One region of the Brevibacillus sp. MER 51 genome, then DNA from elsewhere that is predicted to be linked to it. Evidence: riboswitches for the same ligand, from Rfam matches in the RefSeq annotation. Region 1 holds a riboswitch; each other region holds the start of a gene.

Region 1 (7,281 bases):
ACGATGTCAACACCCTTTTGTGCAAAAATTCGCACCTTGCTATCAATAGCTGGATTGTGTTCCCGATGCCGCAGGGCGATCCCAATTCCACCAGTCTACTTTGCCCAATAACGCTGCTGTTATCGACTTTTCGGCCTTGAGCTTCAACAGTTCTTTCGTAGGTCCAGTGAGGACGGCGCCGTAGATTCGCACTCCGTTTTGCTGCATGTAGTTGTATCGTTCGGCTATCTGAAGGTCGCTACGAAATAGCAAAGATCCGCCGACATCGCGAGCCAGATCTTCTTGCTCAGATAAGTACTTCATCTCTTCCAAGTAGGCGGCCATTCTCCTGTCCCCTTCCCCGTTTACCCGAATGGGCGCATCTCCGTAATCCAGTTCATGCTGCGCAAATCCCCACACGTACCCGGGACCGAGAAATCGATTTGCCCCATCGTCTTCTGCTTGCTTTCGCTCCACCCCTGTGTCTACCGCAAACCAAACCGTATCTTGTCCCGAAGAGGTGACATGGCGGGAAACCAATTCATAGTACTCCTCGTACGTCAGGAAGTGATCGAAGGAAATCGCGAGCTGAGAAACGGTCCCCTCAGGTAGCTTCTCCATCGTTGTCCAGGCAGGTACAGTGCGAGATTCCGTATCCCCCATTTCCCCGTCTGTCGGATAACGGAAATACAGCTTCTGTTCCCTGACCCCGTTCGTCCATTGCGGCTTGGCATTCACGTTCCATAGCACATTCGTACTCTCAAAACGACCCGCGACCTTTTCTTCCCCCCCAACCCGCTCACGTAGTTCCATACTGATGTTTCCGTACAGCAATCCGACCTGCGAGCCACTGCTCCCCACTCTCACACCTGGCTGCGTAAAATTGACTATCGACTTCGCAACGCGGAACAGATCTTCATGCATCAGCGACCCGACCCAGCCATTCAAAATCAGCAACACAACTCCGGCCAAAAAGGGAATCCCTATGGTGAACCCAGCGTTGGACAACCGATTTTTCCATTTCCCCCGGCGCACAATGGCACGCTGTTTTTCAGCCGACAGTGTTTCAGGCTGGTTTATTTTCACCTTGTCCTCCCCCGTTTCTTCCCCCAACAAAAGCCTTTCCAACCGCTGTGCGTACTCCACGTCAGCCGCTATTTCTTCCTCGAATAGTTTTGAATCTTCTTCCGCCATTTCCCCACGCAAATAAGCAAGCAGCCTTTGCTCGCGATGATTCTCATCCTTGTTCATCACTGGCTTTCCTCCCTCCACAACTGCCGCATCTTTTGTCGTCCCCGAAACAAGGAACGCTTGACGTCTGCCAGCTCAATCCCGAGTACCTCTGCCATTTCCGCATAGGAAAGCTGCAATGCAGACAACAAAATGACCTGTCTCTGCTTTTCCGGAAGCTTCTCCAAATAGTCGTGGGCCACTTCCCACAGCTCCTGATTCACGACATGCTCAGCCGGATCAACCGCCGAATGATCAGGTCTTTCTGGCAGGGCTTCTACAAACGCAAATCGTTGTTTCGTCCTCTTGCGATAACCATCCACGAAAGCGTGATAGGCCACCTTGAACAGCCAGGGCCGTACTTTTTCCCCACGGTAGTCGTCCAAGGAAGAGAAGGCGCGACAAAAGGTTTCCTGTGTCAAATCCTCTGACAGCTTCTCATCTCGTGTCAGCCGAAAAAGATAGCGGTAAATATCGTTTACATGCAGCTGGTACACATCCTCCAGACCTACTTTCCCAAGCCGTTCACACCCCTTCATCCCTTACCACGAAGGAATTGCCAAAAAGTTTCACCTTGGTCTCATTTTTCTCATAACTTGCTGCACATTCTCTACAAAAACAAAGATTGACTCCTGACAATGAACGTCATATCATGGGGGAAACGAATAACTCTTATCGCGAGCTGGCTGAGGGACTGGCCCTATGATGCCCGGCAACCGGCGCTATACCATGATTCGTACGCTCATAATTGCGTACCTTGGATAGCGAAACGGTGCTAATTCCAACGGATAAGAGTCGAGATCGAGCACTTTGGGCTCGTTTCGGCTACTGACCCGAGAGATGAGAGGAGACGAGACGCTTTCATAGTCGAGAACCGCCTCCCCGCTCAATGGGGAGGCTTTTTTAATAATTCAAGGAGGATTAGGCGTACCATGAGTGAACAACGTATCCTCGTCACCTATCTCACACAAGCAAAAGACTTGAACAAGAAAGCGCAAGCCATTGCTGTCGGCATGACAGTCGGTTCCTGGACGGACCTGCCGCTTGCCAAGCAAGCTGAGCTAGCGCCGTATCTCGGTGAAGCCGTGAGCGCGACACCGATTGCGACACTGGAAAACGGAGAAACACGCGGTCTGATTACCGTTAGCTATCCAACTCGCAATTTTACAGCAGACATTCCATCCTTGTTGACCGGAATATTCGGTAAACTGTCGATGGATGGCAAAATCAAGCTCGTTGACGTTGTTTTCCCTGACTCATTCCTTCAGGCCTTTCCTGGACCGAAGTTCGGCATTGATGGTCTGCGCGAACGTTTAGGGGCACATGACCGTCCACTCTTGATGAGCATTTTCAAATCGTGCCTGGGTCTTCCTTTCGACGATTTGAAGACACAATTCCGAGCACAAGCCTTGGGCGGAGTTGATCTCGTGAAAGATGACGAAATCTTCTTTGCAGACGACCGCGCTCCTTTTATCGAACGGATCAAAGCGTTCAAGCAGATCGCCCAGGAGACCGAAGCCGAAACAGGCAAGCTCGTCCTCTATGCAGCCAACCTGACTGGACCTGTGCATGAGCTGAACGAAAAAGCGAAGCGTGCGGTAGAGGCGGGTGCTGACTGCCTTTTGTTCAACGTGCTGGCGTTTGGCTTCGATGCTCTGCACCGCTTGGCAGCCGATCCTGATGTACAAGTACCGATCATGGCACATCCGGCTTTGGCAGGGGCTTACTATCCTTCACCTGACTACGGTATCGCCACCCCGCTTCTACTCGGCACGTTGATGCGTGTAGCTGGGGCGGATTTGGTGCTCTTCCCGTCTCCGTACGGCAATGTCGCCCTGGACAAAACAGAAGCGTTGCAGCTCGCCAAGCATTTGACTGACCCACTGAATAGTGTACGACGTTCCTTCCCGGTTCCGTCTGCCGGCATTCATCCGGGGCTGGTTCCACAGCTGTATCAAGACTTCGGTATCGATCAAATCGTCAATGCAGGGGGCGGAATCCACGGTCATCCTGGTGGAGCAACCGCAGGAGCAAAAGCTTTTGTTGCCGCGATTGAGGCAGTCACCGCAGGCCGAACATTGGAAGAGGCTGCCGCTGAATCACAAGAGCTGGCGATCGCCCTGGAAAAGTGGGGTGGCGCACGATGAGCAAGAAGCTCGTCCTGTTCTGCGATTTCGACGGAACGATTACCGAAAAAGACAACATTGTAGCGATTGTCCGCAAGTTTGCTCCCCCTGAGTGGGAAGGCTTGACGGAGCAAATCCTTTCGCAAAAAATAAGCGTTCAGGAAGGGGTTGGCAAGCTGTTTCAACTCTTGCCCTCCTCCTTGCGCCAGGACATTATCGATTTTATTGTCCATGAAGCGACCATTCGCCCGGGATTTGCTGAATTTGTGAGCTATTGCCGCGCAGAAGGCATCGAGCTGTTGATCACGAGTGGCGGTATCGACTTTTTCCTGGAGCCTATCCTGGCACCCTTCGATCTTACCGATGTACCGATCTACTGTAATGGCAGTGATTTCTGCGGCGAGCGTATCACCATTACGTGGCCCAACGCTTGCGATGAACATTGCACGAACGGCTGCGGCATGTGCAAGACGACCATCATCCGTCGTTACGATCCAGCAACTCATTTCCGCATCGTCATCGGCGACTCCATCACTGATTTGGCTGGAGCCAAAATCGCTGACTATGTGATTGCCCGTTCCTTCCTCGCTGACAAGGCGGAAGAGCTGCAATTGCCGCATAGCAAGTTTGCCACGTTCCACGATGTGATTCGCATTTTACAGCAAGTCCAACAGGAGGTCGTCTAATTCATGACTGCAACACTCGAACAACGTCTGGATGCCTTTCGCCGTCTGGATGACGCCAAGCTGACATTTGCCCGCCGGGACTGGTTTCCCGGCACCAGTGGCAATCTCTCTATTAAAATACAAAACGATCCCTTGCAATTTGCCGTAACGGCAAGCGGCAAAGACAAAACCAAGCTGTCCCCCGAAGATTACCTGGTCGTGGATCAAGACTCTCGTCCGGTGGATGAAACTGCTCTCAAGCCCTCCGCAGAAACACTCATCCACGCCGTCGTATACAAAACGTTCCCGAAGGCAGGGGCTTGCTTCCACGTCCATACCGTATGGAACAACCTCATTTCCGAGCTGTACTTTGGACAACGGGCTTTCTCCATTCAAGGACAAGAGCTGATCAAGGGACTCGGAATCTGGGAAGAAAACGCACGCATTACTGTTCCGATTGTTGAGAACTTTGCTGATATTCCGACCTTGGCTACCGAAATTGAAAAAGTGATTACACCAGAAGTTCCCGGCGTACTCATCCGTAACCACGGTATCTACACGTGGGGCGGCAATGACTTCGAGGCCAAGCGCCACCTGGAAGCTTTTGAGTTCCTATTCGAGTATCACGCCCGCTGGCTACAATTGCGCCAAGCAGTCGTGTCCACTACAACCACCAATTAAGGAGGAATAAACGATGGCACAAATTCGTTTTCACGACAACAATGAGTACATTTCCGCACCCGAGGAAGTTGTCTCCTTCCTGGATACCCAAGAGATCATTTATGAAAAATGGGGCGTGGATCGCCTTGATCCAAAGCACCGTGATAACTACAGCCCGACAGACGAGGAGAAACAAGAGATTCTCGACACCTTTAAACCGGAAATCGATGCAATCAGCCAACGTCGCGGTTACTTGACAGCGGACATTATCGTCCTCTCTGACAAAACACCTAACCTCGACGAGCTGTTGGTGAAATTCAAGGGCGAGCATCACCACACCGATGATGAGTGCCGCTTCTGCGTCGATGGTCACGGTATTTTCGCTATCAAGGGCAAAGACGGTCGCTACTTCGATGTCGAGCTGGAGCCAGGCGATCTGATCTCCGTACCACCGAACTACCGCCACTACTTCACCCTGATGGACGACCGCAAAATCAAGGCGATTCGTCTGTTCGTCACTCCAGCAGGCTGGGAAGCGATCTATTAATAACGAACCCCTGGCATTTACTGATTGCCAGGGGGTTTTGTCTTTCACCCTTCATTTTATGACACCATTTCCCTTGATCGATACGTCTGGCTTGATTTCAACAACGGCATTGGAAAACGCCTTCGTCCAATCATCCTCTACCTTTTTGTATTCCTTATATTCATAAGCACGCGCATAGAGACCAAACCCAAACGGGTCTATACCGGTTTCCTGGCATTTCTTGATTAACTTCATGTAATCCTTCTGCAACTCGTCACTGATCATTCGCTCCATTTTTTTGTAGTCCTTTTGCATGTCGTACGGAAACATTCGCTCTGATATGGATACTCGCAACCTGAAATGAACGTCAAAATGAAACCGACCGTTCTGATAAGATGTTTTTACTTTTTTTTGGACGCCCTTGATAAAAAAGCTGATCCTGTCTTTCGTAATTTGTTTTTGAGCGTTCGACTCTTTAATCGGGATGGTGACAGACAATTCCCCTTGTTTTTCATGGAGCAGCGTTTGTAAAAGAATCGTATCCCGCGGTTCTATCGAGCCTACGTACGTTCCATTTTCTTTTAACAAAGCCGTCCCTACTACCTTGACCGCCCGCTTTTCTTTCTTCAACTCAGTCAAGCTAGGTGTCATCCCTTTTTCATACATTTGCCGATGGAGCTCCTGCGCCCTCGTCTTTACTGTCAGATTTCTTTTATTGGCTGTGTCAATTAGCGTTGTTACATGAATGGACAGACGAGGTTTGTCCTTTGGTTTATAATCAAACAGCTCATGCAACGGACCATCAAGCATAGCCATGCGAGCGTTGACACTGAACTTTGCATCCCGAAAAACGACATCCAGCAACCGAAACCAGTCCGGGTGAGCCAGCAGTTTTTTCCCGAACACAAGCACCTGGATTTTGCCTGCTTGGGTCAAGCCTGTTACTCGCTCGTCAAAGCCCATTCGCGACTCTCTAATCGTAGATGACCGGATACCGTATTCCTCAGATTTTTCCTTTGCCTCCCGACTGAACACAGGGCTTGAGATATAGAAGAGAAGCTCGTTTTTTTCGTTCAAATCAATTCCGACCATGAGCGATAAAGTGGCATCTTCCAAATTGATTTGATCCTTGCAACCTGCCAACAGGGTTACCAGCAAGCTCAATAGCAGAATCTGAGCAAATGCCCTCATGCTTTTTTCCCCCCTGCTGCTCGTTTCGATAGCCTGATCGGCCCCCAAGCCAATAAAGGAAGTGCATAAGCAAATACCACGCCTGCATAGCTCCAAATTTGTATCGATTTCTTCAGATCGATAAAGGATGGCGTATAAAACCATAGCGCCACTGGTACCAGAAGAAGGAACAGGCGCAAATGCTTGCGGTGATCCTTCATGCCGAATAACTGACTGGATGAAAAGACACAGAAATAAATGTACGGTATTGCAGTCGTTGACAATATAAACATATAAGTAGAGAGAAAGAGAATATCGACACGTTCCAAAAAGCGGAACTCAATGGCTTTCCATAAATTGAGCGTAGGCCACGTATACTGCGTGATTTCATCGGGGCTAAAGTAAGCAAAGCAAACGATGATGACAGACATATACACGAGCATCGTCAATGTATTCGCAATGACAATGCCAAGAGGCGCATATTGCTTTTTTTGAAGAAAAGGGTAGGCGAAATAACCAAACTCAAATCCAAGAAAGGAGAGTACCGTGGATTTGCTCGCCTCCCAGATCGGATGCCAGCCCTCCTTGATTACTGGCAGCAAGTTCAACCAATGAACCTCTCGATAAGCCGTCGTGATAACAAAAGGTATCCAAAGTGTAAGATAGAATACAAGCTCGGCATACCTTCCTATGGCGCGAACCCCTCCCTGGAGAACAAAATAAGTCGGCAGCGTAAAAAGGAACACAACGACATAGGCGGGTGTTTGAGACAGGAGCCATACATTAATGATTCCCGTGGCATTTATCAGCAAAACGAACGCTGCAACCGCGCAATAAATGGACATCAAAGCAATAGCGACACGACCGAGCCACTTGCCCAGAATCAATGGAAATATATCGATAATCGTCTTCTCCGGGTACTGCT
Region 2 (7,281 bases), on a different contig from region 1:
ATCGTGACTTGCCCCAGTGAGAGCTGTGCCCCTGCAATCCCGCACAATGCGCCACTCATTACAATCGCCAGCACTTGAAGCGCCGTCACTTTCAGACCGAGACTACGTGCCGCAACGGGATTCAGACCAACTGCGAGGACGCGGAAGCCTGTAACCGTCCGATAAAAGAACACATACAACAGAATCGCCGCCAAAAACGCAAAGTACACGAGCGGCGAATGACCAGAGACAATGCCTCCGATGACTGGAATATCGTGAATGAACGGAATCTCGACGGTTGGCAAGCCAGCCATATCCTTATCGTAAAACGCCCCTTTGACACCGAAGATCGCCCGTAATGCAAATGTCGTCAACCCTAGCGCCAGAAAGTTAATCGCCACACCGACGACGATTTCATTCGCCCTAAGCTTGATCGTCATGTATGCGAATAAGAGTGAAAAGACAATGCTGACCAGTGCTGCAATCAAAACGGCCAGAAAGAGATTCCCGGTAAAATGATTGCCGACAATCGCAGAAAAGGCACCGACCAGTACCAATCCCTCCAAGCCAACATTAAAAATTCCAACACGTGCGCAGAGCGCTCCACCCAAAGCTGCCAACAAGATCGGCGTGACCATCCGAATGGTAGAACTGAGGAGGGACCAATCAAAGAGCTCCATGCGATTCCCCTCCTTTTGCCTTCCGCTTTTTCCACCAGTCGTAGCTGAACTTGGCGGAGATGAACAATATCAATACGGCTTGTATCACACTTGCCAGCTCCAGCGGCACATCCGTATTCCGCTCTACACCCATGGCTCCTGTCTGAAAAGCAGCAAGCAGGATCGAAGTCACAATGATGCCAAGCGGGTGCGAGTTCGCAAGCAGAGCTGCCATCAGGCCCGTCCAGGCGAAGCCCGGTACAGTCAGCGCCCCGTCCACAAAACGATAGTGCGCCCCCATTACCTCGACGGTTCCCGCCAAGCCAGCCAATCCACCACTGGCAAACATACCTGTCAGCATGACTCGAATGCGATTAATGCCTCCGTATTGAGCAAACAGCGAGTTTTGACCCAGCATCTTCACTTCATAGCCAAAAGGTGTAAAACGAAGGACCCAGAACAAGATCAGTGCCGCAACGATCGCAAACAAAAATCCTGCATGCACGCTCATCCCGGCAAACAGCTTCGGAAGCCACGCACTTTTCTCCAGCATGACAGTCTGTGCAAGTGCCGCAGAGCCCGTGCGATCCCGGAATGGCTCTGTCACGAGATAGCTCGCAAACAATACCGCGATATAGTTGAAAAGCAACGTAGAGATGAGCAATGGAATGCGAAAGCGCGCTTCCATAAAGCCTGGCAACAACGCCCAGAACCCGCCAACCGCCATTCCTGCGAAAATACCCGCCAAAATTTTGACCATTCCCGGTGCTGGCAAATAGATCGCGACTAGCGCAGCACTGACGGCACCCAGCACCATTTGCCCTTCCGCCCCCAGGTTGAATACCCCTGCCCGAAATGCAAAGGAAAGACCCAAGGCAATCAGCATGATAGGCGTGGCTCTCGCTAATGTAGACGTAAAGAAATAAAAACTGCCAAAGGCCCCTTTCCACATTTCCTGGTAGGTGCCCAAGATCGATTCGCCAACCGCAGCAATGACCAGCGCACCGGTCAACAAACCGATAACGACAGCCAAGATCGGCTGCACCAATGACTTAGATAGCTCTTTGATTGCTGCCATGAATGCTTCCTCCCGCCATGATCACGCTGATTTTTTCTTCAGTTGCCTCCAGGCGTGAAAGCTCTCCAGCGATTCGCCCTTTATACATGACCAAAATCCTGTCAGACAAGGCGAGAATTTCGGACAACTCGGAGGAGACGAGCAAGATCGCGTCCCCCTGATTGCGTTTTTCGATCAGCGCCTGATGGATGTACTCCATGGCACCGATATCCACCCCTCGTGTAGGCTCAGCCGCAATCAAAAACGGGGTTTCATGTCCCAACTCCCTTGCTACGATCAGCTTTTGCAAGTTTCCACCTGACAGATTTCCTGCCAGCTCCTGCAATTGTCGGGAGCCCGTCTTGATGGAAAACTTCTCAACCCAGCCTTTTACGACTTGGCGGAATTTCTCCCGCAAAACGACACCGCGGCGGTTGTATGCAGGCTTTCGCTGATAGCCCATCAACGCATTTTCCTCGACGCTTGAGAGTTTGGCCGCTCCCCACAGGTAGCGATCCTCCGGAATATGCGCCAAGCCGACATCCCGTATGGTGGCTACTGATTTGTTCGTCACGTCCTTGCCACCTAATCGCACCATGCCCTCCTGTGCCGCTCGCAAGCCACTGATCGCTTGCAGCAGCTCGGATTGGCCATTCCCGGAAACACCAGCGATTCCTACGATTTCTCCGTGATGTACGGTAAAGCTGACTTGATCGAGCAGTGTCTGCTTTTCTCGAACGGTGAGATTCTCCACCTGCAACAAGGGACCTTTATCCAGAGGAACTCGCTCAGCTAGCTCCTGCAATTCACGTCCAACCATCAATCTGGCTAAATCGTCCGCATTTGTCTCATTCCGCGAAACCGTTCCCGTCACTTTGCCCCCGCGCAATACCGTAATACGATCGGCTACCTCCATGACTTCCTGCAACTTATGTGTAATCAAAATGACGCTCTTGCCGCTCTCTGCCAGGTTTCGAATCGTTTGCAGCAGGTCGCGTACCTCCAGCGGGGTAAGGACAGCGGTCGGCTCGTCCAACACGATAATATCCGCTCCCTGATACAGGACCTTCAGAATTTCGACCCGTTGCTGTTCCCCAATCGAGCAATTCGCTACCTTGGTCTGCGGTTGAATCGGAATGCGATACTGCTCACTCAGCGCCCGCACCTTGTCCTCCGCGTCCTTTCTTTTGAAAAAACCCGCTTGCCTCGGCTCATATCCGATCACGATATTTTCAGCCACACTGAATTCTCCGAAGAGCATAAAGTGCTGGTGAACCATCCCGATTCCATTTCGAATCGCGTCCTCTGGTCCGCGAAAAACAACTGGCTTGCCGTTTAACACGATCTCTCCCGACGTCGGCTGCTCCATCCCGTACAGCATCCGCATCAGTGTCGTTTTGCCCGCCCCATTTTCCCCGACAATCGCGTGGACTTCTCCTGCTGCCAGTGAGAACGACACCTTGTCGTTGGCGGTAAAATCTCCGTACTTCTTGGTCATGGCCCTCATTTCCAAGCGTTCGGTCATTCCCACTCCCTCATTTCTGTACGTCCTTTTATGAAAATGGAAGACCGACTACACAGCCGTAGTCGGTCACATCCATCACTGTGCACAAGCATTTTGACGTGCGTGTTTAGAATTTATCTGGTACTTGGCGAGTTCCCGCTACGATCTCATCGCTGATCGCTTTCACTTTATCCACGACTTCTTGTCCAATAAAAGCGTTCAGCGGCGTTTTGCTTTCGTGCGTGACATAGGTTACGCCAACACCTTTTTCCTTCAAGCCGTACGCCACAACACCTGGTTTGAACGTTCCTTCTACAAAGGTCTTCACGGTTTCATAAGCTGCCGCGTCAGTCCCTTTCAATTGGGACAGAACAATATGCTCTGGGTCAATCGTGGTACGGTCAACGTCCTGACCTGCTGTGAAGAAGCCTTTTTCCTTCGCTGCTTCGAAAACGCCGAGATCGCCTACTGCTGCTGCACCGTTAATGAAGTCAGCGCCTTTGGAAGCTTGGAGCAAAGCCAACTCCTTCGCTTTTGCCGGGTCAGTGAAGCTTCCTACATAATTGACCATCAGCTCTGCTTTTGGATTCGTCGCTTTCAAGCCCTCTCCGAAGCCAACTGTCCATTTTTTCAACTGCGGAATATCAAGAGCGACAACCATACCTACTTTGTTCGTTTTCGTTGCCAAGCCTGCTGCTGCTCCCACCAGGTAAGCCGCTTCCTGCTCGCGGAAAGTAACACTGCGTACGTTTGGCAAATCTACTACGGTATCAATAATCGCAAAATTACGGTCAGGATTTTCGGTAGCTACTTTTTTCAATGCATCCTCTGATGTAAAGGAAGAAGTGATGATCAAATCATAATTTTCTGCAACAGCTACACGCAGATTTTCTTCAATCGCTCCATGGTCCGTAGATTCGATTGTTTTCACTTCTGCGCCCAGCTCTTGTGCGGCTTTCTTCGCCCCTTCATCCATTTGTTGGAAGAACGGATTTACACCGATTTTCTCGGGCAAAATCAAGGCAATTCGCTTTTTGGCCGCGCCCTCTTGTCCTGCTACTTGTCCTCCTGGCTGATCTGCAGGTGTGCTGGTTCCAGTCGAGCACCCTGTTGCCAATACTGCGAATGTCGTTAATGCCAGCAATAACTTCTTCATGATGTATCTCTCCCTATCCGAACTTTACGTTTTTCTTTATCCTATTAGGTAATGTACGGCTTTTTACCTATTTTTTCAATACTATTTACGAATATTATCTTATAAAATTAATTTATCGTTCGTTTATTCCCCCTCCCCATTTACAAATACACAAAAAAACTCTTCCCGGAGGAAGAGTTTGCGTACGTAGCCGTTCTCTTCCTCATCTGTCAAAACCATGGTACAGGTTTTGCAGGAATTGGCACCTTTCTGTTCATGCATAGACATGATCAGTGGTTGCCGGGCATCATCGGGCCAGTCCCTCCGCCGCTCTTGATAAGGTAGGTGAATATATTCAGTTACAATGGAATTCATTCTAGCAGAACGGTTCAAAAATGCAATTCTTTTTTCCTAATTCCAAACACTTCTAAAAGTGAATAAAAGTTTAAAAACTCGTCTTTTCAGCACCGATTAAATTGGCGAGAAGCACAGCCTCTAATTTACGTGAAAGGTTTGCTGGAGGCGATGCGACAACGTATTCAACTCGCCCAGCTCTTCCGTAATCTCACGCACTTTTTGATGCTGGTTTTCTGCTGTCGCAAACAGCTCTTCTAGGTTGGCTACCGATTCCTCGGTTACCGCTGTAATGGTCGACATCTCGATGGCAACTTCTCCAGAACGCACTTTTACCCGGTCCATGCTGGAGCTTACTTGATCAGCAGCTTCCAGGAAGGCCATCATCCCGGCACGCACGGCTTCGATGGAGGCCACTGTTTTTACGGCCAGCTCTTGGCCTTTTGCAACAGACACTTCCCCATTGCTCATATGCTGCACCGCATTCTCACTTTCCTGGTGGAGTGACTTGAGAATGTCGGTAATTTCCTGCGTAGCTGTCGCGCTTTGTTCTGCCAGCTTGCGTACCTCATCCGCTACAACAGCAAATCCCCGACCATGCTCGCCTGCACGCGCCGATTCAATCGCCGCATTCAGTGCCAAGAGATTCGTTTGTGTCGCGATCTGATTAATAGCGCCGACAATTTCCTCTACGCGATTCGCCTGTCGATTGAGCTGGTGAATCGTAGAGGCTGCCACATTGACTGCCTGTACAATTTGCTCCATCTGCGAGGACAGCTCGTTCATCATCTGAACACTTTCTGTCAGACGACGGTTATTTTGTTGCGATTCTGTTTTCATTGCGTTGGTCTGTGTTGTGACTGCCTCGATTTCCTGATCGATGGATTGAACCTCTTCTTCGATCTTCACCGTAGAATTCGCCTGCGATTCCATACCGACGGCGACTTCCTTGAAGGCTACCATCATTTCATCGGTATTGCGCTTCGTACCTTCCGCATGCTCATGCACATGATCGCTGGTACGATCCAGCTGCTCGGTCATTTGCTGGATGTTCAAAAGCATTTCTCCCAAACGGCGCTCCTTCTCTTCCGCTTCCTGCCTTGCGTCGTGCGCTTTTTGCAGGGAGGCTTGTCCAGCGAGACACAGATACGTGACGGCTCCCATCATCATGAGAAGCGTGACAATACGCATAAGCAAATTGAGCTCCGAAAAATCACCATCGAAGATCTGGTAGGTTCCTGTGTAGAACCCGATAACCGTGACAATGATTTGGGTAATTCCCGCTGTTACGACCAGCTTCCAATCCAAATAGGCTGCCAAAAAGCCCATGACGATAAAAGCGAGGAAGGTGATCTCCTGGTAATCGGTAAAGTGATCGAATGAAATCGCATAGAACATGAGTCCAATTGCTACCAGATAACGAATCACAAGACTATCTTTGCGAATGAAATAATACGGCGAAACAATTAAAGTGACCAGCAATCCCAAGGACGTCACTTTCCAGAAGTTCACATCCACTTGGTAGGCAATGAGTCCCGCCATCCACAAATGATTCCATAGGATGAAAATCATAAAGCCTTCTTTGTCAGTCAAGGTATTGCGAATCAATTGAATCATAATTGCCCCCCTTTTCCTTATTACTTATGTATCGGATTCTTTCCCCATTATATAGCCAAACCTTTGCCAAATTTGTGAAAAAAGTGAGAACAGCCAAAAACAATTTCGAATAGGCTATTACACAACTCACACGTACAGGAGGCAAACGGAAAAAAGTGGAACTCAATCAATTGCCAGCTACTGTGCTGACACGTACGATCAGCCGTCCGAACACCACGATTTACTATCCCCAATTGGCAGGCCTAGCCAACCAGCAAGCGGAAAAAGATATCAACCGGGCGATTTATCAAACGGTTCAAGGCTTAATTCATGAGCAACAACGGGTCCAGGTACCGGGAAATACAGAAATGCAAGGAAGCTACGAAATCAAGACAAACGAACGCGGTATTTTCAGCGTCGTGTTGAGCAACTACGCCTACACACCGCAAATGGCTCACGGCATGACCTTCCTCGGGTCGATCACCGCAGATATCCAAACAGGCAAGCTGTATACGCTGCGTGAATTATTCAAGCCAGGAAGCGATTACGTCAAGGTAATTTCCGAAAACATCAAACGTCAAATCAAAGAAAGAAACATCCCCACTCTTAATGGCTTTACTTCGATTAAGCCCGATCAAGATTATTATCTCGCCGATAAAGCACTGGTCATTTACTTCCAGTTGTACGAAATTACTCCTTACTACGTCGGTTTCCCCATGTTCCCCATTTCGGTCTATGAACTGGAGCCGATCATCAATGAAAAAGGGCCACTGAGTATCTTGTCCGCAGATTAATGCACTGTACCGCCGTATTTTCCACCCAGGCGAGCGTCTTCTTCCATGACACTCGCCTGATTCTATTTGTGTCAGAAAATCCATTATTTCGCCATCGAATAAACGTTTACTTATATGTCCGAAACTGCTAGTATGTTATTGTACATATTTACTTAAGCAATAAAGCTTACGATATATCGGACCAGCTTTCCTGGAGGTATATA
Region 3 (7,281 bases), on a different contig from region 1:
TGATCTGCTGTAACGGGCAGTCCCGGCATAGGCCCTACACGATCCGTTGCCCATAATGGCTGGCGCAGGATGTTCAGGCCGCATCTCCGAGGGGCGCTTCCTCACATGGTTTGGCATCGGGCTCACACCGTCCCCGACTCGCTTTCGTCCTCACACAAGGAGTACTTTCCTCATCAACGATTCGTCTGTTTCACTAGAATTATAGCTGTTTATACCGTCATGATGCAAGGTGCCTCGATCAAGGTTTTTTTAATATCTTATCTAATTCCGCGAAATATTGCTTGGTCAGCTCTTCCTTTTCTTCCGCGCTGAGGTTTTCCGCATTCATCATTTGCTCTTTGTACTGCTCCAACTTTTCTAGCATAGCCAACTCGGCAGCAGCGGCCTCGTCCAGATCGTAATTTTCCGATGGATCGAACGGGATCAATCGATTGTCATTCCCACTTCGCAAATAAGCGGAGCGCCAGTTCTCCGGAAACTGGTACGGCTGTTCGCCAAACATAATCGCTAAAATATCGTCGGATTCAATCGGCAGGAAGTGATCGTAATCGTCTCTTCTGCCTCCCTCGGACAAGTTAATGTGGGACAAAAAATAATGGAGATAATGTTCCCCGGTTTCGGTATTCTTAACGATGGAATAGGTTTCAAAATCGGATTTGGATAGTTCTTTTATGGTTTCCAAACAGGACAGAAATTTGTCTTTTTCTCGTGCTTGCAAGTCATCCATGTCATCTCGTTCCTTTCGCTCTACAATAAGCCTCATGATAGCAAAAGCAATGGGCGCTGACAATGAAAGCAACGTAACAGAGTGCAGCAGTGGAAGAAGAGAAAAGGATTATGGAAAAAATAATTGGATATTCTTGTCACAAAAACAAGTCAGCTGGATCAAATACATATCAACACGAAACAAGGAGGTGAACAGCGCGTGAATGCAAGTGCCAAAAGTAGCGAAGTGGACCGGACGCTGCAATTGACCAACGAGGAGAAGCTGACGAGGCTCATGAGCGAGTACGGAGACAACATCGTGCAGCTCGCCTACTTGATCGTCAAGGATCGGGGAATTGCGGAAGACATTACCCAGGAAGTGTTTCTGAAGGCGTATCGGGGTCTGGATCAGTTCCGCCATCAGAGTAGCGTGAAAACATGGCTTTACCGAATCGCGATCAACGAGTCCCGCAAATATTTGCGCTCGTGGTCCTTTCGCCAGATTTTTTCTACATACCTCTCCAAAGAGGAAGCACCCCCGGAAAAGGTCGACACGGCAAATGTTGAATCGGCAGTCATCGGACAAATGAGCAAGATACAGGTAGCGGAGCAGGTGATGAAGCTCTCGCCGCTGTACCGAAAAGTCATGGTACTTCATTACTATGAAGATTTGTCGATAAAAGAGATTGCGCATGTGTTGGATATTTCAGAAGATGCCGTACGAACCCAATTGTCACGGGCCCGAAAACATTTTAAGGCATTGTGTGAAAAGGAGGGATTGGAATGGACGTAGATAAGCAAATGCGTGAAGCGGTGCGGAGCGCAAGTGGGGAATCAGTGGAGGAAGTGAGGTTTACAAAAGAGATGGAATTGCGGATCAGAGATGCGATTGCAAAGAATAAACACAAGAATCGAAACCGAATTTTCGTGGCTGGTTCGCTGGCAGCTTGCTTGGCGGTTACTGCTGTGGGAATGCACCAGCAAGGCTGGTTTCCACAGTTGCCAAATGGCAAAAATGTAACGAATGCGATTGCAACGACTGCTACGAAAACAAATAATAAAGAGGCAAATCAGAACAGTGTAATGGTGTCGGCGGAAGATGCCGTCTTACCATTGAAAAAAGTGATTCCAGCCTTGAGCAAAATGACAATAAGAGTGGATCGTACAAGCTATGGATTCAGTGCACTAACTTTACTGGAAGGGGATACTGCGCGTGCCAATGTTGTCTATGATACACAGACAGGACAAATTGAGAGCTTTACAATAAACGGTGAGCGGAAAGAACAGAAGGAGATAAACTTGCCATCATCCAAGACTGCGGCGAAAGCAGCAAGCGCATTTCTTCAAGCTTTTTTGGGGGAGGAAAGTAAGACCTATCAGCTCGTCGAGACTCAGATCTACACCGACGAGCATATGGTAAAAGGCCCATGGATGAGCGTGAATTATCAACGGATCGAAAACGGCCAGCCCGTTCCGTTCGACGTATTGTCGGTTGGAATTGACGAACGTGAGCAAGTCGCGTTTTTCGGGCGATTGAACAAGAGCGAACAAGCCTTTTTCACCAAGCTGACAGATGCCATGCCCGATTTGAGCCCATCCCTTCTTCTTTTGGATAAAGAAAAGAACCACGATGGCATGTCATTCATTTTGGGGAAAACGAACAAAGAGGGTCATGAAGTTTCTCTTGTGATCACTGGCAATGGTCAAGCATTGGAACATTATAGGCTTCTGTTTAAGGATGAAAAGGAAGCAAAGAGCCAGAAAAGAGCAGAAGGAGCAAAAGCATTGGAGCAAGAGCGACAGTTCCTGAACAAGCTGCTCGGGGCTGATAGCGAGAACTATCGGTTGTTGGACGCTAACCATCCGGGATTGTACCTGAGATACTATAACGGGATGCCGGTGTTGTCTGATGAAATAAGCATCGAAACAACCGACTCTGGCCACCTCGAATATTTCAATAAGGGGCTCGAATCATTTGAGCCGTCGCAGTACCCGGATGTATCGACTGCTGTGTCAGAAGAGGTAGCCATCAAAGAGCTGAGCGAGCATATGAAGCTTCGGTACGTGCAGAATCCGAGAATACAGCCACAATCAAATCAAGGGGATATGTGGCAGCCCATTCTGGAGTACACACCAGCTGTTTCCTTCATGCAAAGAGGACGTGAAGATGGTCAGGAGTGGTATATCGACGCGACCAATGGCAAGATGGTGTATGGAACGGGAGATAACGGGCTTGCTTATGATCAGTTGAATACGAAGGAAGCACATCCGATCGAATCTCCAAAGGAATACGTCAAGGTTCGCTCCAAGGATGAGGCAAAAGCGTTGCTGCAAGCGGAATTCGGCATACAAGTGGATGACTCGACCTATAGAGAGAGTAACCGTGACGGACGCAAGGAATACGTCTGGAATGATAAAAATGACAAGTATATCGGCGTAGAAGTTCTCGCAGAAACAGGCAGTGTCGTCGGGCTGGGGTCACCGCGATCCGATACAGCAGTGACAGTCAAACGCGAGCAAGCGGAAGAGGCTGCACTTGCCTTTCTGCCTAAATACGTTGATCCAGGCATAAAAGAAGTGCAATTGGCGAAAGTCATACAGCCAGACGAAACGAATCCTGTGTCTTCGGGCGAATGGGAATTCAGATATCTCATGAGCAAGGATGGCATTCCAGTACAGGATCGCTGGCCAAAAGCGGCTTATTCAGTAACAGTCGATCCGTCTTCTGGCAAAGTGACAAAGTTCGAAAACTACAGAGAGACGCACGAGTTGGTGGAGCTTCCAGCATCCGACGAGATCGTCTCGAAAGACAATGCTGTTGAGGCGTATTTACGAGTCATGCCATTAAAGCTGGTCTATTTGAGGAGAGATGTGGATGGGCAAAAATTAGCTCAACCAAAGCTGGCGTATGTGCCGTGGAGTGACGAAAAGCTGGCGTTCAAATATATTACTCTGGATGCTGTGACAGGCAAGATCATCACCAAATAACAAGAAAAAAAGGCTATCCCGCAGCCATTCCTGATGGCTTTTGGGATAGCCTTTTTTACACACTTATCTAACAGTCGTCACACGAGCACCCGATAATAACCAACAGGATAAACAGCACGAGCACGATTGCGAAGCAGTCACCGAAGAATCCGTTACCGCAGAAAGATGTACTCATCTTTGTTTCCCCTCCTTTCCGTTATACTCCAGTCTATACACGAATGCCGATATTGGACTGGGCGGATGCCCAGCTTAGGCAAAAATGGGCGGGTAAGAAGAGAAGCTCAGTAAAAAATAGACAATTCACAATTGACGGGGAGACAAAGGGGGTGTTAAGATACTTGCAAACATTCAAGACATTTCGCAAACCAACTAAATGACAAGTGTACGACTCTTATCCAGAGAGGCAGAGGGACTGGCCTGATGAAGCCTCGGCAACCGGTAAAAATCCGGTGCCAATTCCAGCAAAGCTACGTGCTTTGAAAGATAAGAGGATGTCTCAGGCGTTTTCGTATCTGCTGACAAATCCTCTTCTTTCAAAGAAGAGGATTTTTTTATTTACCCAGATGCAAGGGAGAAAAGGGGCACGTCAATGAAACCAACTTTTCGCGAACAGCTTTCCCGGAAAATTCTGATTCTGGACGGTGCAATGGGCACCATGCTTCAACAGGCGAATCTGACTGCTGATGATTTCGGCGGTGAAGCCTATGATGGCTGTAATGAACTCCTGAACTTGACCAGACCAGATGTGATTCGTTCCATTCATGAGAAATATTTAGAGGCAGGCGCAGACATCGTCGAGACAAATACGTTTGGTGCTGCTTCCATTGTTTTGGCCGAGTACGATGTGCCAGAGAAAGACCTTGAGATCAATATAGCGGCAGCTCGCTTGGCCAGAGAAGCGGTGGATGCCTATTCCACGGAGGAGTGGCCGCGTTTTGTAGCAGGTGCCATGGGACCGACGACCAAAACCCTTTCGTTGACAGGCGGTGTCACCTTTGAAGAACTGATCGAGGCGTATTATCGTCAGGCAAAAGGTTTGATTCTCGGCGGCTCCGATGTTCTTCTTTTAGAAACCTCGCAAGATACGTTGAACGTCAAGGCTGGCGGGATCGGGATTCGCAAAGCTTTTGAAGAGCTTGGACAGGAGCTCCCCGTTATGCTGTCAGGTACGATTGAGCCGATGGGCACGACGCTGGCGGGCCAAAATATCGAGGCGTTTTACGTCTCCTTGGAGCATATAAAGCCTGTCTCTATAGGTCTGAACTGTGCGACAGGACCTGAGTTCATGCGTGATCATCTGCGGACACTATCAGGAATTGCCCAATGTGCGGTCAGCTGTTATCCGAACGCAGGCTTGCCAGATGAGAACGGTCATTACCATGAAACGCCACAGGGACTTGCTTCGAAAATGCGGGCGTTCGCGGAACAGGGCTGGATCAACGTCGCTGGCGGTTGTTGCGGAACAACGCCTGACCATATTCAAGCGATGGCAGAAGCATTGAAAGACTGCAAGCCGCGCAGTGCTGCTGTAGAACCGCTGAGCGCGGTCTCCGGGATCGAGGTCGTTTACGTCGAAGATGACAATCGTCCCTTGCTCGTAGGGGAGAGGACCAATGTCATCGGTTCCAAAAAATTTCGTGATCTGATTGCAGCTGGTCACTATGAAGAAGCGTCTGATATTGCCCGAGCCCAAGTAAAGCGTGGGGCACATGTCATCGATATATGCTTGGCTGACCCCGACCGTGATGAATACGAAGATATGGAAAAATTCCTACAGTTCATCGTGAAAAAAGTAAAAGCACCGCTCATGATCGACTCGACAGATGCCAAGGTCATGGAACTGGGACTTCGCTATTCGCAAGGGAAGGCCATTCTCAACTCGATTAACCTGGAAGACGGGTTGGATCGATTTGAGGAAGTGGTTCCGCTTATTCACAAGTTCGGTGCCTCCGTTGTCGTCGGAACGATTGAAGAAGCGGGTATGGCTATCACTCGCGAAAAGAAGCTGGAGGTCGCGCAACGTTCGTATGACATTCTCGTCAACCAGTATGGAATAAAGCCACAGGATATTATTTTTGATCCACTTGTCTTTCCAGTAGGGACAGGGGATGAACAATACATCGGCTCTGCCAAGGAAACCGTAGAAGGCATTCGTTTGATCAAACAGGCAATGCCTGCTTGCAAGACGATCCTGGGTGTCAGTAATGTTTCCTTCGGCTTGCCTCCTGCGGGTCGGGAAGTGCTGAATGCGGTCTTCTTGTACCACACTACTCTCGCAGGGCTTGATTACGCCATCGTCAACACGGAAAAGCTGGAGCGCTACGCTTCGATTCCAGAAGACGAGAGAAAGCTGGCAGAAGCCCTTCTATTCGAGACAAATGACGAGACATTGGCGGCCTTCACTGAATTTTATCGTCAAAAGAAAAAGGAAGTCCGTGTGGAAGTTTCCTCGTTAACACTCGAAGAACGTTTGGCCCGTTATGTTGTCGAAGGCTCCAAGGATGGTCTGGTGGAAGACCTGAAGCTGGCTTTGGATAAATACACACCGCTCGAGATCATCAATGGTCCGTTGATGGCTGGGATGGAAGAGGTAGGTCGCCTGTTCAACGGCAACCAGTTGATCGTGGCAGAAGTACTGCAGAGCGCGGAAGTCATGAAGGCATCCGTATCGTTTTTAGAACCATTCATGGAAAAAAGCGATGCCGCTGCAAAGGGGAAAATCTTGCTGGCGACAGTCAAGGGCGACGTACACGACATCGGAAAAAACCTCGTGGAAATTATTTTGTCAAACAACGGCTACAATGTCGTAAACCTGGGGATCAAGGTACCGCCAGAGCAACTGATTGCCGCATGCAGAGAAGAAAAGCCGGATGCCATCGGTCTGTCTGGACTCCTGGTAAAATCCGCGCAGCAAATGGTCATTACCGCACAAGACCTGCGTGAAGCAGGCATTGATATCCCGATGATGGTTGGCGGTGCGGCATTGACGCGCAAATTCACATCGAACCGGATTGCACCGGAATACCGTGGAATTGTTTTATACGCAAAAGACGCCATGGATGGTCTGGAGCTCGTGAATCGTCTGCAAAATCCAGAAGAACGTGATCGCTTGGTAGAGGAACAGCAGCATCTGCTGGAAGCAGTCGCAACGGCTCAGCCTGTTGTCGAGGAGAAAAAAGCACCTTTGCCCTCTCGTTCAGCCATCAGCAGAACCGTTCCAATCCATCTGCCGCCCGATTGTGAACGACATGTTTTGCGACAATACCCGCTGAGCCATCTGCAACCGTATTTGAACCTGCGGATGCTCCTCGGAAAACACCTCGGCGTACGCGGAAATGTAGATAGATTGATAGAGGAAGGCGACGAGAAGGTACTGGAACTGTACGGCATTGTGGAAGAGTTATTGCATGAAGCGAAGCAAAAAGGAACCATTTCGACCCACGGTGTGTATCAGTTCTTCCCGGCTCAGTCAGATGGCAACGATATTTTGGTCTATGATCCAAAAGACCACAGCAAGTTGCTGGAGCGCTTTTCGTTCCCGCGTCAGCTGGAAGAACCTCATCTTTGCCTGGCCGACTTCTTGCGACC

What was found. Region 1 has a riboswitch for S-adenosylmethionine ahead of M3630_RS18350 (2,3-diketo-5-methylthiopentyl-1-phosphate enolase). Riboswitches for the same ligand answer to the same signal wherever they lie in the genome.
Region 2: linked by a shared signal. The riboswitch ahead of M3630_RS14630 (BMP family lipoprotein) and the one ahead of M3630_RS18350 (2,3-diketo-5-methylthiopentyl-1-phosphate enolase) in region 1 are both predicted to bind S-adenosylmethionine.
Region 3: linked by a shared signal. The riboswitch ahead of metH (methionine synthase) and the one ahead of M3630_RS18350 (2,3-diketo-5-methylthiopentyl-1-phosphate enolase) in region 1 are both predicted to bind S-adenosylmethionine.

The regions. Positions count from the first base shown of each region.
Region 1 covers NZ_JAMAUS010000008.1:165,535-172,815, reverse strand. The annotation lists gene M3630_RS18360 (anti-sigma factor) at 43-1,230, opposite strand; gene M3630_RS18355 (sigma-70 family RNA polymerase sigma factor) at 1,230-1,748, opposite strand; SAM riboswitch class I at 1,879-2,056, shown strand; gene M3630_RS18350 (2,3-diketo-5-methylthiopentyl-1-phosphate enolase) at 2,142-3,356, shown strand; gene M3630_RS18345 (2-hydroxy-3-keto-5-methylthiopentenyl-1-phosphate phosphatase) at 3,353-4,021, shown strand; gene M3630_RS18340 (methylthioribulose 1-phosphate dehydratase) at 4,025-4,681, shown strand; gene M3630_RS18335 (1,2-dihydroxy-3-keto-5-methylthiopentene dioxygenase) at 4,695-5,207, shown strand; gene M3630_RS18330 (Ger(x)C family spore germination protein) at 5,259-6,377, opposite strand; gene M3630_RS18325 (GerAB/ArcD/ProY family transporter) at 6,374-7,281, opposite strand, start outside.
Region 2 covers NZ_JAMAUS010000006.1:109,456-116,736, reverse strand. The annotation lists gene M3630_RS14645 (ABC transporter permease) at 1-659, opposite strand, end outside; gene M3630_RS14640 (ABC transporter permease) at 646-1,716, opposite strand; gene M3630_RS14635 (ABC transporter ATP-binding protein) at 1,691-3,220, opposite strand; gene M3630_RS14630 (BMP family lipoprotein) at 3,327-4,355, opposite strand; SAM riboswitch class I at 4,555-4,677, opposite strand; gene M3630_RS14625 (methyl-accepting chemotaxis protein) at 4,830-6,305, opposite strand; gene M3630_RS14620 (DUF3298 and DUF4163 domain-containing protein) at 6,461-7,078, shown strand.
Region 3 covers NZ_JAMAUS010000003.1:132,911-140,191, forward strand. The annotation lists gene M3630_RS07695 (hypothetical protein) at 239-727, opposite strand; gene M3630_RS07700 (sigma-70 family RNA polymerase sigma factor) at 926-1,498, shown strand; gene M3630_RS07705 (YcdB/YcdC domain-containing protein) at 1,489-3,693, shown strand; gene M3630_RS07710 (YjcZ family sporulation protein) at 3,761-3,868, opposite strand; SAM riboswitch class I at 4,082-4,183, shown strand; gene metH (methionine synthase) at 4,283-7,281, shown strand, end outside.